2 regions of the Exiguobacterium sp. s57 genome follow, and region 1 is predicted to be linked to the other one. Evidence: predicted binding sites of a transcription regulator. Region 1 holds the regulator's gene; the other holds the start of a gene.

Region 1 (3,214 bases):
ACGTGTCGCGAGACGGTCGATGAAGTAGCGGTCATGCGAGACGAAAAGGATCGTGCCCGGATAGTCGAGGAGGGCATTCTCTAAAATCATCTTCGAGTCGAGATCCAAGTGGTTCGTCGGCTCGTCTAAGATGAGGAGGTTCGGTTGCTCGAGCTTCAGCTTGGCTAACGTAAGACGTGCCCGTTCACCACCCGATAGTTCGAGGACACGTTTCGTGACATCATCCCCGCTGAAGAGGAACTGACCGAGAAGACTCCGCACTTCTTGCTCACGCATGAGCGGCCAGTCGTTCCAAATCTCATCGATGACACGGTTTGTGTCAGACAAGTTTTGTTGCTCCTGATCGTAGTAGCCGATCTCGACGCCGGTCCCGTAACGGATCTCACCCGTGAGGACGGCTTGTTGTTTCGTCAACACTTTGAGAAGTGTCGACTTCCCGACCCCGTTCGGACCGACGAGCGCGACGGATTCACCGCGCTGCAGCTGGAAGCGGAGATTTTTGGCGATTTCTTCCTCATACCCGATGGCGAGGTCACTCGCGCTCAACACATCGTTCCCGCTCTGGCGTTTGATGGAGAACGAGAGGACGGCGCTGCGTTCGTCACCGTCCGGGGCATCGAGTCGGTCGACTTTCTCGAGACGCTTCCGCACGCTTTGTGCACGCTTCGTCGTCGTCGCTCGGGCGATGTTTCGCTGAATGAAATCCTGCATCTTGGCAATCTCTTCTTGCTGCGACTCGAACTGCTTCTTCTCTTGCTCGTAAATGGCGGCCTTCTGTTCGAGATACTTCGTGTAGTTCCCGACGAAGCGACGGCTCCGATGACGTGACAGCTCATAGACGACCGAGACGACACGGTCGAGGAAGTACCGGTCGTGGGAGACGATGAGGACGGCTCCTTTATAGCCGCCCAAGTACTTCTCGAGCCAGGCGAGCGTCTCGATGTCCAAATGGTTCGTCGGCTCATCCAAGATGAGCAGGTCAGGACTTTGAAGGAGCATCTTCGCCAAGGCGAGACGCGTCCGTTGTCCCCCGGATAGCGTGTCGATGCGACGTTCGAAGTCATCCGGATAGAAGCGCATCCCATGGAGGACCGAGCGGATGGTCGCTTCATACTGGTAACCGCCACGCTCTTTGAACGTATGCTGCTCTTCATCGTAAGAAGAGAGGAGACGTTCGTACGCAGCGGCGTCATTTAGGATTCGTTCGGATCCCATATCGGCTTCCATGCGACGGAGCGTCTTCTCCTGCTCGATCAAGTCCGTGAAGACGGTGAGCATCTCGTTCCAGATTGTCTCGTCGGATTCGAGTCCTGAGTCTTGGGCGAGATAGCCGATGGTGACGTCTTTTGGCTTCATGATGTCCCCGGAATCATAGTTGTATTCACCAGCGATGACTTTCAAAAGTGTGGACTTACCGGCACCGTTCCGACCGACGAGGGCGACACGTTCACCTTCCTGGATTTCGAGTTTTACGTTTTCTAAAATCGGCTCGACGCCGAAGGATTTGGATAAGTTGTTGACTTGCAGTAGGATCAAGTGAAAAAACCCCTTTCTCTCTATTTAGTATACTGTATTTTTCAGCGATTTTAGGTATATTCGTTGAGTGGTCATGTGAATTCGTTTACAATCAAGGTGTATGAAATTCAGATTCGTTTGTAACGTGTCGTAAAAAGGAGGCTCTTTCCGTTGAGTCAAAACGAACCAAAGATTCCACAAGCGACAGCCAAACGGTTGCCACTATACTATCGATTTATTCAAAGCCTGCATGCGTCAGGGAAACAACGTGTCTCTTCAGCAGAACTGAGTGAGGCGGTCAAGGTCGATTCGGCTACGATTCGCCGTGATTTCTCGTACTTCGGTGCGCTCGGTAAAAAGGGATATGGCTATAACGTGCAGTATCTGTTAGACTTTTTCCGAAAGACACTGAATCAGGACGAGATTACGAATGTCGCCTTGGTCGGGGTCGGTCACCTTGGGACGGCATTCGTCAACTATAACTTCCTTAAAAACAATAACACACATATCGTCGTCGGGTTCGACGCAGACGAGACAAAAGTCGGCACGACGATGTCAGGCGTCCCAATTCATCACGTCGATGAGATGGAACAGATCATGAAGCAAAACAAGATCGACGTCGCCATTTTGACGGTACCTTCTGCCTATGCGCAGCCCGTCGCAGACGACTTGGTGCGATTCGGCATCAAGGGTATCTTGAACTTCACACCGGCACGACTCACTGTACCGGACACCGTTCGCGTCCATCACATCGATTTGTCGATTGAGCTGCAGTCACTCATTTACTTTATGCAACACTATCCAACCGCTGAGGGGGTCCATCAATAATGGAATTACTAGCATCATCACTCGTCGTCGGGATGCCAGGTGGGGTGAGTCTATTTGTCATCGCCATCATCGCACTCATTCTCTTCGGACCGAAGAAATTACCGGAGTTTGGTCGCGCGGCCGGGCAGACGCTTCGTGAGTTCAAAAATGCAACGAACGGCATGATGAACGAGCACGACGAGAACGACAAGAACGACAAGAAAGCTATCGAAAAGAAAGAGCAGTAAGCCATGAATCATCAACCTGATCAAGAGCGGGAACTCACCGATCACTTGACAGAGCTGCGGAGACGACTGATGCTATCTGCATTTGTCGTCTTTGCCTTCTTTTTGATGGCTTTGCCGAGTGTCAAATATGTACTCGCGTACTTGCAAGAAGATCTCATCGAACGTGGGCTCGAACTGAACGCCTTTGGGGTCGCGGACCCACTCATGATTTACTTGAACTTGGCGCTCGTCATCGGCCTGATTGCGGCGAGCCCATTCCTACTGTATCAAGTGTGGGCATTTGTCGCACCCGGTCTGCATCCGAATGAGCGGAAAGGCACGCTTGCCTATATCCCGATCATCTTCGGATTGTTCTTGATTGGTCTTGCGTTCGCCTACTATTGGTTGTTCCCGCTCGTCCTCGATATCTCGACGGACCTCGGGCAAGACCTCGGACTCGAACAACTCATCGGGGCCAATAATTACTTCACGTTCTTGTTGCAGCTGACAATTCCGTTCGGTCTATTATTCCAATTACCGGTCGTGACGATGTTCCTCACCCGGATCGGTGTCGTGACCCCGTACTTCTTATCGAAGATTCGAAAGTACGCGTACTTTGCGCTATTCGTGGTCGCGGCGTTCATCACACCACCGGACTTGACGTC
Region 2 (3,214 bases), on a different contig from region 1:
CGGAGGGTGCATGAACGATGTCATCATGCACTTGACGAATCCGAACCTTCCGTTTGGCGGAGTCGGCGAGAGCGGGATGGGGGCTTATCACGGTCGAACGAGTTTTGAAACGTTCAGTCACGCCAAATCGATTTTAAAGAATACGACAAAATTCGATTTACCAGTCCGGTATCCGAACTTCAAACCGGCAGAAAAATTGATTCGGTTGATTCAGCGTTAAACAAGCAGAGAGATTCGGGAGAATAGCCGAATCTCTTTTTTAAAGATTGTTTGAAATGTCACATACTTTTACGATTCTTCCTGTCACACTCTTGTATAATAAAGTCATAAATGGAACGGACGAATGAAATGTGGAGGGAGCAACGACTTATGTCAATGCAATGTGGAACGACTCAGCCGAACAGTTTTGTATTTTCAGATGAAACGAAACAACTGTTACTTGAAATGATGACGATTCAGCATCATCCAAAAGCAAGTATCGTGTGTTGGGAAGGCGAGAAGTGTGATAAGTTCTTTTACTTAAAGAGTGGTTCTGTTAAATTTACGAAAATCACGAAAAAAGGAAATCCACTCGTCATGTTCATGTATGGACCAGATGATTTCTTCGGTGAGTTCGATATCGTGGAAGCTTTCCCGAGTTCATACAGTATCGAGACGACAGAAGAAAGTACAATTGGAACGATTTCGAAACGTGAGCTAGAATCACTGATGCAACGCGATATTCGGTTTGCTGGAGAAATTTTACGCTGGACATCGATGATGCGGAAGCACTCGGAAATGAAAGTCCGCGACTTATTATTGTACGGAAAGCCAGGGGCGCTGGGCTCGACATTACTGCGGATGGCGGCCATGCATGGTGTAGAGGAAGAAGATACCATTGTGATTCCTCGTCATCCGTCCGATGGAGAACTGGGGCAATTGATTGGAGCTCCGCGCGAGACGGTGAACCGTTTGATCAGCCAGTGGCGAAAAGACGGAGTCATCAGTACAACAGCAAAATCGATCGTTATTCACGATGTTGATTTTTTGAAAGAGCTTTGTCACTGCGAGGGTTGTCCTGCTGGAATATGTCGTTTGTAAACCACCTCATGTGTAGGTGGTTTTTTTGTGGACTCCTTTTTAAAAATGTGAATTTTGTGTGTTGAAACTACGCAAAATTGATGTGATTGTCACTTTTGAAGTGATAAATGTCACATATTTTCACCTGAGCGATTGCGTACAATAAAGGTGGAAAAACAAGCGAAAGGGGTTTTACACGTGGAACATAAAGATGGACAAGAACCAAATCTTAAAGGAACGTTTACATCGGTCATGATTGTCGCAGGTGTCATCATCGCCATGTGGTCTTCGGTCTTTTACTTATTTGTTACTCGATAAACATACAGGGAGAAGGGTCTCGTCATGCATATTCATAAATTAGAAAAATATTGGCTTACGTTTGGTATTATCTTGCTTGCAGTTTTCTTGACTGTTCTAGGGGTATCTGCCTTCGCAGCGGGAAATCAACCTGCATCGGATGCGGATTTGATCGACCCAGCAAAAGTGAATCAGACGGCTCCGTTTGATCAACCGGGACTTCATCAAATTGGCGAGAATGAATACGAGCTCGTCATGATTGCACAAGCATTTACCTTTACACCAGGGAATGTCGAAATTCCAAAAGGTGCAAAAGTGACGTTCCTCGTGACGTCACCGGACGTCGTTCACGGATTTCAGTTGACAGGTACACCGGTCAATATGATGGTCGTCCCTGGACATATCAACTCATTGACGTACACGTTTGAGGAAGCTGGAGAATTTTTGATTCTTTGTAACGAATATTGTGGAACAGGACATCACATGATGTCGACTAAAATCAAGGTGGTGGAGTAAATGAACGATGTATCATCTAAACTGAAGCAATGGGAGATGGAGCGTGGAGTTCCGGTTCCGAGTATTGGAGCGAAAGAAGCGCGTCTTGCTTACGGTCACGTTCTTGTATCGATTCTCGCTGTCTTGATTGGTGCGTTGGCTGGTTTGATGCAGACGTTAATTCGGACCGGTGTCATTCCTGAAATTTTTGGATATTATCAGTTACTAACAGCTCACGGAATCATGCTCGGAATCGTCTTCACAACGATGTTCATCATCGGTCTATTATATGCGCTACTTTCGAAGTCATTCGGTCGCTTTGAATCGTTCCCGACCCGTGTCGCTTGGCTCGGTTTTTGGACGATGATTATCGGTGCTGTCATGATCACTGTGATGATTCTTGCTAATAAAGGGACTGTACTTTATACATTTTATGCACCGCTCATGGCAGATCCGCTCTTCTATGTCGGACTCGTCCTGTTCGTAGTCGGAACGTGGTTCTCCTCGTTCGCGATGTTCCGGATGTATGCAGATTACAAACGTGATAACCCAGGGGTTCATCCACCACTCCCGGCTTATATGAGTATTATGACGATGCTACTTTGGGTCATCGCGACACTCGGTGTCGCAGCGACGATTTTATTTCAACTCCTCCCACTCTCACTCGGGTGGAAAGATACAGTCGGTATTGAATTATCCCGTACATTATTCTGGTACTTCGGGCACCCGCTCGTGTATTTCTGGCTCATGCCGGCATATATTGTGTGGTATACGGTCGTACCGAAAGTAATCGGCGGAAAAATCTTCTCTGATGCGTTGGCGCGAATGGCATTCTTGTTATTCTTACTCTTCTCATTCCCGGTCGGATTCCACCATCAATTGACAGAGCCAGGGATTGAGCCGTTTTGGAAGTTCGTTCAAGTTATCTTGACGTTCTTAGTTGTCATTCCTTCGTTTATGACGGCGTTCTCGCTCTTTGCGACGTTCGAACTTCGTGGACGTGCGCTTGGTGCAAAAGGGTTGTTCGGCTGGGTGAAGAAAATGCCATATGGCGATGTTCGTTTCCTTGCACCATTCGTCGGGATGTTGTTCTTCATTCCTGCCGGCGCAGGTGGGATCATCAACGCTTCGCACCAATTGAACGCGATGGTCCACAATACACTTTGGGTCACAGGACACTTCCACATCACCGTCGGAACGGCTGTTGCCTTGACGTTCTTCGGGACGGCCTATTGGCTCGTACCAGTCCTTCGTGGTCGCACATTGACGAAGGCGATGAACAAACTTGGTTTGATTCAAGCAGGAACGTGGGCGTTCGGTATGTCTATCATGTCGTATGCGATGCATATTTCAGGATTAAACG

Evidence for each region. Region 1 encodes Rex, which represses fermentation and respiration genes when NADH is low (regulators of the CRP and FNR family bind a similar motif). Its sites were predicted from a motif close to TTGTGAAATATTTCACAA; they were not measured.
Region 2: KNO98_RS12365 (cytochrome c oxidase subunit 2A) is a predicted target of Rex. The motif match lies at 1,179-1,196, and genes of this name have one in related genera.

The regions. Positions count from the first base shown of each region.
Region 1 is NZ_JACSKR010000006.1:7,662-10,875, forward strand. It holds gene KNO98_RS12860 (ABC-F family ATP-binding cassette domain-containing protein) at 1-1,536, opposite strand, end outside; gene KNO98_RS12865 (redox-sensing transcriptional repressor Rex) at 1,687-2,343, shown strand; gene KNO98_RS12870 (twin-arginine translocase TatA/TatE family subunit) at 2,376-2,570, shown strand; gene tatC (twin-arginine translocase subunit TatC) at 2,574-3,214, shown strand, end outside.
Region 2 is NZ_JACSKR010000005.1:126,285-129,498, forward strand. It holds gene KNO98_RS12355 (aldehyde dehydrogenase) at 1-220, shown strand, start outside; gene KNO98_RS12360 (Crp/Fnr family transcriptional regulator) at 370-1,080, shown strand; gene KNO98_RS12365 (cytochrome c oxidase subunit 2A) at 1,258-1,377, shown strand; gene KNO98_RS12370 (cytochrome c oxidase subunit II) at 1,402-1,872, shown strand; gene KNO98_RS12375 (b(o/a)3-type cytochrome-c oxidase subunit 1) at 1,873-3,214, shown strand, end outside.